4 regions of the Aeromonas sp. MTB genome follow, and region 1 is predicted to be linked to each of the others. Evidence: predicted binding sites of a transcription regulator. Region 1 holds the regulator's gene; each other region holds the start of a gene.

Region 1 (4,089 bases):
CCAGCACCAGCTCGTTCTCTTTCTTGCCGAGTACCCGGGTCTTGATGAGCTCGCTCAGGTCGTGAATGCTGAGGGTGGTGGTGTCGATGCGCAGGTCAGCGGTCGAGGAGAGTGGCGCCAGCAGGTGGGTCTCCTGACGTATTGCCTCATCCAGCGACAGCTTGTTGCGTGAGAGGGGGTGCAAGCGGCGGCTCTCGCCATAGCGCTTGAGCAGAGTGCCATTGTCAGCGTCGAAGAAAAAGCTGGAGAACTCTACCCGCCCCTCATTGCGCACCTGTGCCAGCAGATTTTCCAGTTTCTCCGGATCGCTCGGCAGGTTGCGCACATCGATGCTGACCGCCAGTTTGTCATACTGGCTCTCCACCGACACAATCAGCTGGGGCAGCAGATTGACCGGCAGGTTGTCCACACAGTAGTAACCCAGATCTTCCAGCACTCGCAGGGCTACCGTTTTACCGGAGCCCGAACGTCCACTTACCACGATTAACTGCATCTTGTTCCCTCACGCCAAAACGGGTGTCTCATCCTTGGCCTGCTGTCAGGCCGAGATCATGATCTGATAGAGCTCTTCGTCGCTGGTTGCCTGACGCAACTGGCGGCAAACCGCCTTGTCACCCAGCTTGGAAGCCATCAGAGAAAGGGTCTTGAGATGCTGCTTGCACTCGCTTTCCGGCACCAGCAAGGCAAACAGCAGGTCAACCGGTTGATTGTCGATGGAGTCGAAAGGAATAGGGTCGGCAAAGGTCATCAGGATCGCGGTTGGCGGGAACTCATCGTCAATGCGACCGTGGGGGATTGCAATACCGGCACCGATCCCAGTACTACCCATTTTTTCGCGGGCCAGCAAGCATTCGAACAGCGCCTGGCGGGAGGTGCCAAGGCGCTCGGCGGCCAGCTCGCTGATGATTTCGAGGGCGCGTTTCTTGCTGGTACAAGGGACTGCACTCTTGGTGCAGTCCCGACTCAGTATGTGTTCAAGTTGCATGGTTATTTTTTATTTAACTTATCTTTGTGCTTGATGATCTGCCTGTCCAGCTTGTCGAGCAAGGTGTCTATCGCAGCATACATATCGGCATGTTCAGAGTTGGCAAACACTTCGCCACCGCTGACGTGCAATTTGGCTTCCGCTATCTGGTTCAGTTTTTCCACGCTAAGCACCACATGAACATTGTTGATGTGGTCGAAGTGACGCTCGAGTTTGGCAAATTTGTTATTCACATAATCACGCAGAGCTTCGGTGATCTCGACATGGTGTCCGGTCAGGTTAATTTGCATAACATCATCCTTTTGTTTGCCTAAACCAGGCGTTTGCGCTGATTGGAAGGTGGGATAAACAAGGATTCGCGATACTTAGCGATCGTGCGTCTCGCCACCATAATACCCTGTTCGGCCAGCAAATCCGCGATCTTGCTATCACTTAACGGCTTGGCAGGATTCTCTGCCGTGACCAGCTTCTTGATGAGCGCGCGAATTGCGGTCGATGAGCACTCTCCTCCTCCTTCGGTGTTCACATGGCTGGAGAAAAAAAACTTCAATTCGAAGATACCACGGGGGGTATGCATGTACTTCTGGGTCGTCACCCGGGAGATGGTCGACTCATGCATCTCTACCGCTTCGGCGATGTCATTGAGCACCATCGGCTTCATCGCCTCTTCACCATACTCGAAAAAGCCCTGTTGCTGCTCGACAATGCAACTGGCCACTTTCAGCAGGGTGTCATTGCGACTTTCCAGGCTCTTGATGAACCACTTGGCTTCCTGCAAATGGGAGCGGATAAACTGGGTGTCGGTGCTGCTGCGGGCGTTGCGGGCCATGGCGGCATAGGTCTCGTTGACCCGGATGCGGGGGGCAGAGTCGGGATTGAGCTCGACCACCCACTTGCTGCCCTTCTTGACCACGGAGACGTCGGGGATCACGTACTGGGAGTCGCTCTGGATGATGCCATTGCCGGGGCGCGGCTCCAGCAGCTGGATCAGATCCAGCACCTCCTTGAGGTCGCTCTCTTTGAGTTTTGTCTTGCGGGCGAGGGTGCGGTAATCCCGGTTGCCGAGCAGCTCCATGTGCTCGAGGATCACCTCCTTGGCCTCGTTGAGCCAGGGGGTCTGCGGGTCATACTGATCCAGCTGGATCAGCAAACACTCCTGCACAGAACGGGCAGCAATGCCGACCGGATCGAAGTGCTGCACCCGCTTGAGTACCGCCTCGACCTCATCGAGTTCCACCTCTACGTCATCGCTGGTGACGGCAGCCTGAATATCCTCCAGCGCAACGGTCAGATAACCGGATTCGTCGATGGCATCGATGATGGCGAGCGCGATGGCGGCATCCACATCGCTGAACGGTGTGAGCCGCATCTGCCACAACAGATAATCCTGCAGGTTTTCGGTGGTCTCTCCCTGATAGACGCTATCTTCCCCATCGTGGATGGGGCCCGCGCTCTGGGCGGTGCCGGCAGAGTAAACCTCGTCCCAGGTGGTATCCACCGGCAACTCATCCGGCATCTGCTCTTGGGCCATGGCATCGCTGGAATCCAGCTGGCTGGCATCGACCGGCGCTTCCGGACTGGTCTCTTGCGTCTCGCTCTCTTCCTGCTCCAGCAGAGGGTTGTTTTCGAGCGCTTGCTGAATTTCCTGCTGAAGTTCCAGAGTGGAGAGCTGGAGCAGACGAATCGCTTGTTGTAATTGCGGCGTCATGGTCAGGGACTGACCGAGACGCAACTGTAATGTCGGCTTCATCTACGTCGGGATATCCTTATGTTCAGCGAGGCACTCGTCAAAGGAAATGAAGGCATGCCCCCTTACTATAGACTGAATTGATCGCCCAAATAGACGCGCTTGACCTGCTCATCGGCAAGGATGTCAGCCGGTGCACCTTCGGCAATCATCTTGCCGTGGCTGACGATATAGGCCTTCTCACATACGTCCAGAGTCTCTCTGACGTTGTGGTCGGTAATCAAGACGCCAAGGCCTCTATCTTTCAGATGCTGAATGATCTTCTTGATGTCTATCACAGAAATCGGGTCAACCCCTGCAAAGGGTTCATCCAGCAGAATAAAACGCGGCTCGGCCGCCAGCGCACGGGCGATCTCGACCCGACGGCGCTCACCGCCGGAGAGGCTCTGACCCAGGTTGTCGCGAATGTGGGTGATATTGAACTCTTCCAGCAGTTGCTGAACCTTGTCCTCACGCTCCTCACGGCTCAACCCTTTGCGGGTCTGCATCACCCCCATCAGGTTGTCGAACACCGACAGGCGACGGAAAATGGAGGCCTCCTGCGGCAGGTAACCGATACCGTTGCGGGCCCGCACATGCATGGGCTGCAGGCTGATGTCCTGATCGTCGATGGTGATGAGACCGGCATCGCGCTGTACCAGCCCCACGATCATGTAGAAGGAGGTGGTCTTGCCCGCCCCGTTGGGGCCGAGCAGGCCGACAATCTGGCCAGTGCCCACTTCAAGGCTGACGTCACTTACCACCATGCGGCGCTTGTAGCTCTTCTGCAGGCCCACTGCTTTTAACACTGCCATGGCTTATTTTTCCTGCTTCTTCTGGTCGGCGGGCTTGTCGAAATTCTCTACCTGATCCGGCAGGAACACGGTTTTGACCCGCTGGCTCGGGCTCTTGCTCTCGGCGATCATCTTCTGTTTGACGATGTCGTAGCGGATCAGATCGCCATTGACCTGGCTATCTTCCTGCTTGAGCTGACCGTTGCCGGTGATGGTCACCAGCCGGTTCTTCAGCTCGTAGCGGATAGTGTTGCCGTGGGCATTGACCGGCTTGCCGTTATCCAGGATCTGGAAGAAGGTGGCGGGCTTGCCGTAGGCAGTCATCACCTCGGCCCCTTTCTCGCCGGAACGGGTCACTACCACCTTGTCAGCCTTGATCCGGATGGTGCCCTGATTGATGGTGACATCCTCTTCGAAGGTGATGCGGTTGTCCTGCATCTCGGCCACCTGTTTGACGGCATCGACGTAGACCTTCTCGGCAAAGTCGGACTCTTTGGCTGTCACCGCACCACACAACAACAGGGCTGCGAGGGCCAGATTAGCGTTTTTCATTGAAATAGATGGCATGGCCTTGATCCAGTAAC
Region 2 (4,089 bases), 2.0 Mb from region 1:
CCATCGGCACCGGCAGTCCCCTGGGCGGCAGCACCACTGGATTGGGTCTCGACAAACATGTTCTCCCCCATCGGCTGCAAGCCGCTGGCATTGACGAAGTCGGAGATGTTGATCTGACCGACGACCTGAGAAGCGCCATCGCCCTTGAGCTGCACCGAGACCTGGCCATCTTCACCCACCGTAACGCTCTGGGCGTTTTCCGGGATCTGGATTTCCGGTTGCAGTGGGTAGCCATTACCCGGGGTCACTATGGTCCCTTCATCGTTGAGGGTGAACTGACCGTTACGGGTATAGGCTGCACTGCCATCCGGCAGCTGAATTTCAAAGTAGCCACGACCACTGATCATCAAATCGAGGGAGTTGTCAGTGGTTTGTACGTTACCCTGACTGTGGTTTTTCTGGGTCGCCACCACCTTGGCACCCGCCCCCAGCATCAAGCCGGAGGGGAGCTCGGTATCGGCAGAGGAGCGGCCACCGGGCTGGTTGATGTTTTGATACAGCAGATCTTCAAAGATGGCCCGTGACTTTTTGAAGCCCACGGTGCTGGCGTTCGCCAGGTTGTTCGAAGTGACCGAAATATTGGTCTGCTGTGCATCCAACCCGGTCTTGCTGATCCAGAGTGCGGGATTCATAGGTAACTCCTTGATTAGCTGATTCGCAGCAGTTGGGTTTGAGCTTCATCATTCTCTTCGGCCGTCTTCATGATTTTGACCTGAGTTTCGAACTGGCGTTGCAGCCGGATCAGGTTAGTCATCTCATCCACCACATTGACGTTGCTCCCCTCAAGGGAGCCGGCAATCAGGCCGACATTGGCAGAGGCGGGTTCATTCTGGCCATCTTTGCGGCGAAACAGACCATCTTGCCCCTTCTCCACAGCATCGGCGGCTGGGTTGACCAACTTGATCCGCTGAAAATCTTCCGGCAAGTTGGCGGCAGCCCCCTCAGGACGACCGCTGATGGTGCCATCCCGATTGATCTCCAGTTTCTCCATCGGCATCGGCAACACGATTGGCTGACCACCGTCATCCACCACATTCAGTCCGGTCGAGGTCTGCAAGTTGCCGGTCGCATTGACCTGCAAATTCCCCATGCGGGTATAGGCCTCACCGCCCTTGGGATCCTGCACGGCAATCCAGCCAGGACCATCCACCGCCACGTCCAGATCCCGTCCGGTGGTCATCAGCATGCCATGCTGCAGGTTCTGACCCGGGCGCTCAGCCATGGCAAACACCCGGCTTGGCAAGCCCTCTCCGAACGCCTGCATGCTTCTGGCCTGCTCAAAATCGGACTTGAAGCCGGTGGTATTGGCATTGGCGAGGTTGTTGCCCCGAACAGCCAGGCTGTTCATGGTCTCTTTGGCCCCGGACATGGCGATATAAAGCAGGTGATCCATGGAATTCTCCGTCAAACAGATGACTCTGACAGGAGAAATGCAATTAGAGTGCCAACAGCAGAAATATGGGGGTAAGGAGGATGGGAATGCGACAGAAACAGAGAGGGGGCCAAGCCCCCTCTCATTATCATGTATTGCACAATTAACGGATCTGCAGGATGGTCTGCTGCAGCGAACTGTTGACCTCCAGAGAACGGGAGTTGGCCTGGAAGTTACGCTGGGCAGTGATCAGGTCAACCAGCTCCGAGGTCAAATCCACGTTGGACTGCTCCAGCGCCGATGATTTGATGGTCCCGAAAGTGCCCGAATTGGGCGTCCCCGGCAAGGCATCGCCAGAGAGCAGAGACTGTCGCCAGGAGGTATCGCCAACCTGAGTCAATCCTTGCGAGTTGGCAAACTTGGCCATTGCCACCATGGCCACCTTGATGGTGGTTGCGTTACTGTAAGTCGCGGACACGATGCCATCCGGAGTGATCTCCACCTTGGTCAAACGACCGACAGTGGAGCCATCCTGAGTCAACTTGTTGACTTCAAACGGTGAAGCATACTGGGTCACCGTTCCGAAGTTGATATCCACCTGCTGAGTGGGATCTGCACCATTGGTGATAATGCCAGCGCCTGTCGGGGGCGCGGCTCCCAATTGCTCTGTCTTGATGGTCGCCGGTGTAGTCGGGGTAATCATCTTGCCATCAGCCCCGAAGGTAACTCTTGCGCCAGCAGGCGCCTGACTCAAACCAGTCGCCATAGTGGGTGTGACACCACCGACAATATCAATAGGCTTATCACCTTGGTAGAGGTACATACGCCAAGCAGTAGGATTGGCGGGTTTGGTCAGATCTGCCGGGTCAGCCTCTTTGACAAAATATTGCGTGATGGTATGCGGCTCACCCAGTGAGTCATAAATCACCACAGAAGTTGAAGAGGAATATGTTTTCGAATCTTTGGGGTCAAAAGTAGAGGCATCACCCACCGCATTACCTGCGGGCAGGGGCGCCGCTGTCGATGGCAGGTTGAAACTGGCGTCAATCTTAGTTGTCTTGATTGGTTCACCGGCCTTGTCAGGTATCTGAATCGGCTTGGTCGCATTGATACTTACCGCCTTAGGCGTGCCATCGGCGTTGATTTCGTAACCTTGCAGATAATGGCCCTGATTGTTGACCATATAGCTGTTTTCATTGAGCTTGAAGGCACCGGCACGGGTGTAGGTGCGATCCAGATTGGTCAGACCGTCAGAGGTCACAAAGAAGCCGTTACCCTGAATAGCCAGATCCAGTGCGTTATTGGTAAATTGCAGCGCCCCTTGGTGGAACTGCTGAGCAACCGCACCTGTCGCCACACCGTTACCGACCTGGGTCTTGGCATTGACAAAAATGGAGTTGGCGTAGACATCCGCAAACTCGGCACGGGACTCTTTAAAGCCCATGGTGTTAACGTTGGCAATGTTGTTGGCGGTGACGTTCAAGTCTTTTTGTGCCGCGTTGACACCGCTCAAGGCATTGTTAAATGACATATCCAGCTCCTTAGATCGATGCTGTCGACGTGGTTTTTGACGGTGTAACCGTCTGGTTTGAATTAGTTCCTGAAATTTGCAAGATGCTACTCAACAGCGTGCTACCCAAGCCTTTCACGTTAAGCATTGTCGGATTGCTCGCATTGCCCAGCGCCACACTATCCACCTTGCCGTAAGCATAAGCAGCAATACTTTCGGATTTGCCATCCAGAGTACCGCTTGCCTTAATCACATATTTACCTGACTTGACCCGCTTTCCATCTTTGTCTGTGCCATCCCAGGCAACTTCAACGTTGCCTCGCTGCTCCCCTTCGAGAGAGAATTCCTTGATAACCTGGCCTTTTTCATCTTCGATGGTGACCTTGACGCTCGAATATTTATTCGTCGTTCCCACAGCCACAACACCGGGGAGAGAGCCCTCCTTATCCAGATAGCCGGTATTGCTCTGCAACAGCACATTTTGTCCCACCAATGCGGAGGCTTGCAGCGCCTGACTGGAGATCATCTGGTCATTAAGCTTACCCATCTGAGTGGACAAACTGCTGATCCCCTCAGATGTCGACATGGATGCCATCTGGGAGAGCATCTGGGCGTTATCAACAGGCTTGAAAGGATCCTGATACGACAGCTGCATGGTCAGCAGCTTTAGAAAGGAAGCCTGATCCAGCTCTTTCTTGGGCGTCGTGGTGGTGCCTGTCGCCTGGGTCGTGGTACGGCTTATACCGTTAGCACTGTTGGTTGTATCGACCATGCTGCATCCCTCCTATCAGGACTTGCCAAGCTGGAGCGTCTGCTGCAGCATCTTTTTGGCCGAATCTGCAACCTGTACGTTGGTCTGGTAGCTGCGCGAGGCGTTGATCATGTCGGCCATCTCTTCAACCATATTGACGTTTGGTTTGAAGATAAAACCGTCTTTGTCCGCCATCGGGTGGTTGGGGTTGTACTCTTTAAGCAGTGGCGCTTTGCTCTCGACAATCCCCTTCACCTCAACCCCAACTGAGCCTTGCTTGTCAGACATCGCCTGATCGAGCTGGGCGGCAAAGACTGGCCGCCTAGCGTGGTAAGTATTTTCCACACTGGAGCTGACGCTGTCCGCGTTGGCCATGTTGCTGGCAACCGTGTTGAGGCGCACTGACTGTGCGCTCATAGCCGAGCCTGCTATGTCAAAGACCTTGAACAAACTCAT
Region 3 (4,089 bases), 2.0 Mb from region 1:
GCGATTACGTGGAGCCGTCAGCCATGCTGGGCAGCTTCCGTTGTCAGGATCTGCGCAACGAGAGCGGCTACTGCAATCCCGACTTTGATCTGCTGCTGGAGCAGGCGGCCAATACGCTGGACAGCGCGAGCCGGGTTGAACTCTACCGGCATGCCGAACAGTTGCTGCTTGAGGAGGCGCCGATCCTCCCCGTGTATCATTACAATCAGATGAGACTGGTCGATCCCGCGCTGCGAGGGCTGCCCAGCCAGAATTTGAAAGGGACGATTGCCACCAAGGATCTCTATTTCAGCCCGCAGTGAGGAGCATTTCATGAAACTTGCCATCATTTCCGACCTCCACGGCAGCATCATTGCGCTGGAGCGAGTGCTGACCCAACTTGAGCCCTGGCAGCCGGATCACTATCTGCTGCTCGGCGATCTGCTCAACCATGGCCCGCGCAATCCTCTGCCGGAGGGGTATAACCCGGCTGCGGTGGCCGATCGGCTCAACGAGTTGGCTCCGCAGATCATCGCGGTGCGGGGCAATTGTGATTCCGAAGTGGATCAGATGCTGTTGCGCTTTCCCATCACCGCCCCCTACAACCAGCTGCTGGTCGATGAGCGGCGCTGGTTTGTCAGCCACGGCCATCTTTATCGCCCGGACGAGGTACAACTGCCGGAGGGCAGTCTGTTCCTGAGCGGCCACACCCATGTGCCTGTGCTGGAGTGGCAGAGGGAGCGGGTATTGATGAACCCGGGGTCGATCTGTTTCCCGCGCGGCGAGTTGCCTGCCAGTTACGGGAGCTATGAGGACGGAGTACTGCGCGTCAATGCGTGTGAGGACGGGCGAGAGTTGTTGCGACTGGTGCTTTAAAACGGAGAGCAAAAATGCAAGGCCTGATAAGAGATGTCAGGCCTTGATACCGTAGGAGCGGGTGCCAGAGCGAGTGTTGCCCCTGGCGTCATAGGTCAGGCTGTTGCGATCGCGCAGCTGACTCAGAAAGGTTGCCAGACGACGGTTTGAGACGATGCTCAATTCAAGCAATCGACCGTTGATATCATTTTGTGCCTGGCAGGCATCCAGTTTTGCACGAAGCTGCGCCATCTGGTCGGGATAGGCTGCCAGCTGCAGTGCCAGTTCAGGCATCTCTGCCAGTGTCTTGTCCAGAGTTTCTATCGCAGCAAGCAACTGCTGTTTGCGCTCGGTCAGTGCGGGCAGGGCCAGTGCCTGATGCTGTTCGAGCAAGCTGAACTCCTCTTCCAGAATGCCTTGCATCTGGCTGAGGTAGTCATCTTGGGTGTGCAGTAACGAAGGTAAATCCATCATCCCAGAACTTTGTCCAGATTGGCCTCGAAACTGAACATCTTCTTGGCCACAGCGTCGCTGTTAACCTGATATTCGCCACTCGCGACGGCTTTTTTCAGCCGTTCGACCTTGCTCTCATTGCCGGTTGAGGCGGTATTGAGGTTTTGTTGCATCTTTTGCAATTGTTGCGCCTCACTGGTCAAGGAGACGGAGTCCAGCTTGACAGTAGCCGCTTTGTTTTCGGGCGATGAGGTGACTGACTTGCTGCCTGTCCCCTGGCTATTAGCGGTATTTTGCAACCGATTATTCGCCAAGTTGTTGATATTGTTGATGGCCATTTTAGTTACCTTCGTCTGCTTTAAGGTTTGCTTACCTGTTTATCGGTGCGGCAGATCAAAACTTTAGAAAAAAGTTGTCAAGGATCCGGATTTAAAAAGTGACCGATACGGCACCTACTGCACTGACTTTACCCTCAACGGTTTTGCCGGAGCGAATATTGACGAGTTTGATGATCTCTCCGAAGCTGCCATCTTGCAAGGCTCGGGCCATGGTTTTGATCTGGAAGTTGCTGTTTTCTGCCGTCAGGGTGACCTGATCCCCTTTGCACACTACACAAACCTGGCTCAAACGGATGGGTTGCCCGGGTTTTATCTCCCGCTTGCTGCGTACTCCGATAAGAGGGGTTGTGTCAGTCAGGTAGTCGCCGCGGATCAGGGTCTGATCCTGATAGGCCAACACCAGCTGGCTTTCACTCAGCAGGTCCCCCTTGGCGATGGGGTTGGTCACAGTGACATAGGGCTTTTGAATGCTGACCCGCACCGGGAGATAGACGTCCCAGGGTTTGTCTTCCTCACACTTAAGGTAAACTGTTGTATTACGGCGAATTTCCATTTTTGCTGGTAAGCTGATAGTGAGCAGATCTTCGCAGCGGGTCAGTGGGAGCCGTTCATCCAGCGTGGCAGAGGTGACCTCGGCTCTGGCATCCAACGGAATATCCAGCTGGCTGTAAACGAACTCTTGTGCCTTTTCTTGCAGGTAAGTAGTGACGTCCGAGGCGTAGCTGGAAGATATGCTGCCAAAAAAGAGGCTGATGAGTAAAAGTCGGTTAATCATTTTCGCTCGTTGGTCGATAAGTTGTTCACGCATATCACCATATTTAACTATGATTGCTTCAGAATCTGTTCGTTGTCACATCGATAGTCTGACGCAATCCATCACGCATGCATGATTAATGCCAAGCGTTTTTAGGGAGTGTTTATGGCCAGTATCCTGGACTCGGTCAACCAACGTACCCAGCTAGTGGGGCAAAACCGGCTGGAGTTGTTGTTGTTTCGTCTCAATGGACGTCAAAGATTTGGCATCAACGTATTCAAAGTGCGTGAAGTGTTGCAGTGTCCCCCCTTGACCGTGATGCCAAAATTGAACTCCTGCATTCGCGGAGTGGCTCATATTCGTGGCCAGACGATCTCGGTTATCGACCTCAGCATGGCGGTTGGCAAACGCCCGATTGATGATCTGAGCAAATGCTTCATTATCATCTCCGAGTACAACCGCTCTATTCAGGGTTTTCTGGTGCATTCGGTCGAGCGCATCATCAACATGAACTGGGAATCCATCCTGCCTCCGCCTAAAGGTGCGGGTCGCATCAACTACATGACTGCCGTGACTGAAGTCGACGGCGAGTTGGTCGAAATTCTTGATGTTGAGCGGATATTGAACGAAATTTCTCCGGTTGCAACGGATGTTAGTGAGGAGTTGGTTCAGGCCAGCGTCGACCACCCGACTTTGGGGCGTCCTGTTCTTGTTGCGGATGACTCCTCAGTGGCACGCAAACAGGTACAACGTGCGCTTGAGGCTATCGGTGTCGAGTGCGTGTTGGCAAAAGATGGCCGCGAAGCATTGAACATGCTGCTGGAAATGACCAAAAATGGTCCTATCAAGGATCAGGTTGCGCTGGTTATTTCGGATATCGAAATGCCGGAAATGGATGGCTATACCTTCACTGCCGAGATCCGGAATAATCCCAATCTCAAGGATTTGCATGTTATTCTGCATACCTCGCTCAGTGGAGTATTCAACCAGGCAATGGTGCAGAAAGTTGGTGCGAACAATTTTATCGCCAAGTTCCAGCCTGATGAATTGGCCAAGGCCGTACAAAACGCACTCTAATAAAGAAGAACAGCTGCATGAAGACACTTTCGGACGACTTATACAAACAGTTCAGCAACTTTCTGGCGGTACAGAGCGGAATTGTGCTGGGGGATAACAAACAGTATCTGGTGAAGAGCCGTCTTTCACCTTTGATGGCTCAGTTTGGCATCGAGAGTCTGTCTGATCTGGTTACCCGTGCAATGAGTGTGCGAGAGCGTGACCTGAAAATGGCCGTGGTGGATGCCATGACGACCAACGAGACCCTCTGGTTTCGTGATACCTATCCGTTTCAGCTTCTTACTGACAAGATTTTCCCCGAGTTGGGGAAAAGTGGCCGCCCCATCAAGATCTGGTCGGCTGCATCCTCGTCAGGTCAGGAGCCCTATTCCATTGCCATGACGGCACTGGAGCAGCAGATGAAAAAGCCGGGGACCTTGCCTGGTGGCGTGCAGATTGTCGGGACGGATATTTCGACGACCATGCTCAATCAGTGTAAGGAAGGCGTTTACGATAGCCTTGCTCTGGCGCGCGGTTTGTCACCGGAGCGCAAGAAGATGTTTTTTGAGCCCTACGGTGACAACAAGATGCGGGTCGCTGAGCGAGTCAGAAAATTGACCACCTTCCGGCCACTCAACTTGTTGGAGAGTTATA
Region 4 (4,089 bases), 880 kb from region 1:
GACAAATTTTGCCAGGGTATTGCGCAAGATCCCCGATGTCAGAAGCACGGCCGGTTGGCCTTCCAATTCTTGTCGTTGAGTGGCTTCCACCAGCGAACGCTGCATCCGCTCTGCCAGACCCGGTTCAATACCGGCACCATCACCACCACCTGCCTGCAGGGATTGATGCAATATACGTTCCAATTCCGGCGCCAAGGTAATCACCGGCAGCTCGGGATCGGGGCCTGCAATCTCCTGCACAATCAGGCGACGCAGGGCAATCCGGCAAGCGGCCGTGAGCACTTCCGGATCCGGACTGCGCGGCGCGTATTCAACCAGGGTCTGCAGGATAGTGCGCATATCGCGGATTGGCACGCCTTCATTGAGCAAATTCTGCAATACCTTCACAAGGTTACCCATGCTGATTACTTCCGGCACCAGCCCTTCGACCAGCTTGCTCTGATGTTTGCCAATCATGTCGAGCAGTTGTTGTACCTCGTCATGGCCCAGCAGCAGAGCCGCATGGTTGGTCAGGATCTGGCTCAGATGGGTAGCCACCACGGTCGCGGTATCCACCACCGTATACCCCAGTGTCTGTGCCTGAGAGACCATCTCCTTGGCAACCCAGACCGCTTCAAGTCCGAAGGCGGGATCCCGGGTCGCTATCCCCTGGATCTGGCCGAACACCTGCCCCGGATTGATGGCCATCTCCTTATCATTGTAGACATTGGCCTCGCCGGTACTGACCCCCATCAAGGTGATGCGGTATTGGTTTGGCGCCAGATCCAGGTTGTCGCGAATGTGGACGGCCGGGACCAGAAAACCCAGCTCTTGCGAGAGTTTCTTGCGCACCCCTTTGATCCGGTTGAGCAGTTCGCCACCCTGATTGCGATCCACCAGCGGGATCAGTTGATAACCCACTTCCAGCCCGATGATGTCCACCGGCATCACATCGTCCCAGCTCAGCTCTTTCTGCTCATGGGGTTGTTCGGCAGTGGCAGGCAGCAGCTCACCCTTGGCCGCTTTGGCGGCCGCCAGTTTCTCTCGGCGCAGCAACCACCAGGCGCCAGCGGCGGCAAGAGCCCCCAGACTCAGGAAGGCGAAATGCGGCATCCCCGGCACCAGTCCCATCATCAGCAGAATACCGGCAGAGATGATCAGAGCTTTGGGATTGTCAAACAGCTGACCCAGCACCGCGGTTCCCATATCCTGATCGGTATTCTGACGGGTCACTATGATGGCGGCTGCAATTGAGAGCAGCAGGGAGGGGATCTGCGCCACCAGACCGTCACCGATGGCCAACAGTGTATAGATCTCGGCAGATTCGCTGAAGGTCAGCTGGTGCTGCATCATCCCGATGATGAAGCCGCCGATGATGTTGATAAAGAGGATCATGATGCCCGCAATGGCATCCCCTTTGACAAACTTGGAGGCACCATCCATGGAGCCGTAGAAGTCAGCTTCCTGGGTTACATCCTGACGACGCTTCTTCGCCTCTTCCTGATTGATGAGACCGGCGTTCAAATCGGCATCGATGGCCATCTGTTTGCCCGGCATCGCATCAAGGGTAAAACGGGCACTCACTTCCGCGATCCGCCCGGCACCCTTGGTAATGACCACAAAGTTGATGATCATCAGGATGGTGAAAACGATGATGCCGACCGCATAGTTGCCGCCGATCACCACGTTACCGAACGCCTCGATCACATGGCCGGCCGCCGCACTACCATTATGACCTTCCAGCAACACCACCCGGGTCGAGGCGACGTTCAACGCCAACCGCAGCAGGGTAGCGAGCAGCAGTACGGTCGGGAAGGCAGCAAATTCGAGGGGGCGGCGGGTATAGACGGATACCAGCAGCACCACGATGGAGAGGGCAATGTTGAAGGAGAAGAGCACATCCAGCATCAACGGCGGGATGGGCAACACCACCATGCCGAGCGCGGCCAATACCAGCAGAGGGGTGCCAAGGCCTTTGCCCAAAACCCCCCGGTACTCTTTGAACTGGCCCAATACTGCCTTGAATTCCATCGCGCTTCTCAATTTCAACCTGCTGGTGCCAGATTAAAGCAAACATCAAGCCAACAATACAAGGTATTGAAATGCAATGGATTTATTTTGACTACGTCAGAACTTTGTCATTTTCGATATTCGGTCGGAATGGGCAGATCTTTAGCCAGCGGCTGGGGACGGCGACCCTGACCACGACGGAATTTCTTGAGCTGGAAGACATAGGCGAGCACCTGGGCAACCGCAGCAAACAGCCCTTCCGGGATCTCGTGGCCCAGCTCGGTTGAGTGGTAAATCGCACGGGTCAAGGCTGGTGACGGCATGATGGGGATCTCGTACTCTCTGGCGATCTCCCTGATCTTCATTGCAATTTCATCAGTGCCCTTGGCCACGACCTTGGGCGCGGCACCGGGTTTGCCCGCATCATACTTGAGCGCTACCGAGTAGTGGGTCGGGTTGGTGATCACCACATCAGCCTTGGGTACATCCCCCATCATTCGACGCATCGCCATCTGCATCTGCAACTGGCGGATCTTGCCCTTTACCTCGGGCTTGCCTTCGCTGTCCTTGAACTCGTCCTTGACCTCCTGCTTGGTCATCTTGAGCTGACGCATGTGGTTCCACTGCTGGAACGGCACGTCGATGGCAACGATGGGAAGCAGGGCGCAGCAGAGGATGATCAACATCCAGAGAAACAACTCCAGCGCATCGATAATACCGCCGGGGAAACCCTCCATGGAGAGATTGAGCAGATGATTAAACTGACTGGATAGCATCCACCAGGCAAACAGGGTGATGAACACCACTTTGGCGATGGATTTGACCAGCTCGATCAGCGACTGCACCCCGAACATTCGCTTGAGGCCACTGAGCGGACTCAACTTGCTCATCTTGGGCATCATGGCTTCGGTGGAGAAGTTCATCCCCCCCATCAGGGTGTTGCCGATAAAGGCGGCAATCGCCACCAGCGCGAACAACAGCCCCAGCGGAAGAACCAGTTCCCCCAGCAGCGCCGGCAGCATGGCGATCATGGCGTTGGGATCGAAAGCCTGCTCCCTGTCCAGAGTAAAGCCCATGGTGACGACCTTGATCATGGCGGTCGCCAGCGAGCCCTTTAGCATCAGCAGGCCAAATACCGCCGAGAGCAAAACGCTGGCGGTTCCCAACTCTTTTGAACGTGCAATCTGCCCTTTTTCACGGGCCTGTTGCAGTCGTTTGCCCGTGGGTTGTTCGGTACGTTCCTGGTCGGTATCAGCCATGAGCGCCCCCGAAGCACTGGGTGTTGATCAGCTCGCAGCTGACCTCCTGCACCCGCTCCCACATGATGTCGAAGTGGCCGAGGAACCCGCCGATAGTGAGCCAGAGGATCAGCAGACCCGACATCATGCTGACCGCAAAACCGATACTGAAAATGTTGAGTTGCGGCGCCGCCCGGGTCATGACACCAAAGGCGAAGTTGATTAAGAGCAAGGCGACGATGGCTGAGAGCGACATCACCAAAGCAGCCTGATACATCACACCCAGAAACGCACTCAGGGTTTTCATGGATGAAACCGAGAGGCCGTGCTCGGAGACAGGCAGTGTCTCGAAACTAAGAATGACCAGCCGCAGCATCACCAGATGACCATCCAATGCCAGAAACACCAGGGTCGCCAGCATCAGATAAAACTGACCCACCACTGGGGCCGACTGGCCATTCATCGGGTCCACCAAGGTGGCAAAGCCGAGGCTGGTCTGCATGGCGATGACCTGGCCGGCCATCACGAAGCTCTCCATCAGAAACTGGGTCATCAGGCCGAGAGCAATACCGATCAGCAGTTGCTGGCCCAATACCAGAAAACTGCCGGCAGAGAATAGCTCGATAGGAGGCATTTTCGGGAGCAGCGGGGCAATGAGAAAGGTGATGGCAAGCGCCAGCCCCATCCGTACCCGCGCAGGAGCAAGACGGCTGCCAAACACCGCCATCACCATCAGCAGACTGCTCACCCGCGCCAGCGGCCAGAGGATCGAAGACAACCACTCCATGATCAGAGCGGTTGTGTAGGTCATCCCACCACCTCGGGGATTTGATTGACCATCAGTATGAAGAAGTCCATCAGA

What was found. Region 1 encodes sigma-54, which starts transcription at its own class of promoters, with help from an activator protein. Its sites were predicted from a motif close to TGGCACNGTTTTNGCTT; they were not measured.
Region 2: a site for sigma-54 is predicted at 1,431-1,447, ahead of flgF (flagellar basal-body rod protein FlgF). Genes of this name have one in related genera too.
Region 3: a site for sigma-54 is predicted at 2,508-2,524, ahead of flgA (flagellar basal body P-ring formation chaperone FlgA). Genes of this name have one in related genera too.
Region 4: a site for sigma-54 is predicted at 2,047-2,063, ahead of flhA (flagellar biosynthesis protein FlhA). Genes of this name have one in related genera too.

Annotation. Positions count from the first base shown of each region.
Region 1 covers NZ_CP147026.1:344,960-349,048, reverse strand. Annotated here, with positions in the region: gene rapZ (RNase adapter RapZ) at 1-493, opposite strand, end outside; gene ptsN (PTS IIA-like nitrogen regulatory protein PtsN) at 539-985, opposite strand; gene hpf (ribosome hibernation promoting factor) at 988-1,275, opposite strand; gene WBR25_RS01660 (RNA polymerase factor sigma-54) at 1,296-2,735, opposite strand; gene lptB (LPS export ABC transporter ATP-binding protein) at 2,801-3,526, opposite strand; gene lptA (lipopolysaccharide transport periplasmic protein LptA) at 3,530-4,057, opposite strand; gene lptC (LPS export ABC transporter periplasmic protein LptC) at 4,044-4,089, opposite strand, start outside.
Region 2 covers NZ_CP147026.1:2,913,673-2,917,761, forward strand. Annotated here, with positions in the region: gene flgG (flagellar basal-body rod protein FlgG) at 1-632, opposite strand, end outside; gene flgF (flagellar basal-body rod protein FlgF) at 647-1,393, opposite strand; gene flgE (flagellar hook protein FlgE) at 1,536-2,903, opposite strand; gene WBR25_RS13355 (flagellar hook assembly protein FlgD) at 2,914-3,654, opposite strand; gene flgC (flagellar basal body rod protein FlgC) at 3,670-4,089, opposite strand; gene flgB (flagellar basal body rod protein FlgB) at 4,089-4,089, opposite strand, start outside.
Region 3 covers NZ_CP147026.1:2,918,664-2,922,752, reverse strand. Annotated here, with positions in the region: gene WBR25_RS13400 (peptide ABC transporter substrate-binding protein) at 1-302, shown strand, start outside; gene yfcE (phosphodiesterase) at 313-855, shown strand; gene WBR25_RS13390 (flagella synthesis protein FlgN) at 892-1,308, opposite strand; gene flgM (flagellar biosynthesis anti-sigma factor FlgM) at 1,305-1,625, opposite strand; gene flgA (flagellar basal body P-ring formation chaperone FlgA) at 1,717-2,400, opposite strand; gene WBR25_RS13375 (chemotaxis protein CheV) at 2,545-3,456, shown strand; gene WBR25_RS13370 (CheR family methyltransferase) at 3,474-4,089, shown strand, end outside.
Region 4 covers NZ_CP147026.1:1,226,895-1,230,983, reverse strand. Annotated here, with positions in the region: gene flhA (flagellar biosynthesis protein FlhA) at 1-2,010, opposite strand, end outside; gene flhB (flagellar biosynthesis protein FlhB) at 2,118-3,248, opposite strand; gene fliR (flagellar biosynthetic protein FliR) at 3,241-4,038, opposite strand; gene fliQ (flagellar biosynthesis protein FliQ) at 4,035-4,089, opposite strand, start outside.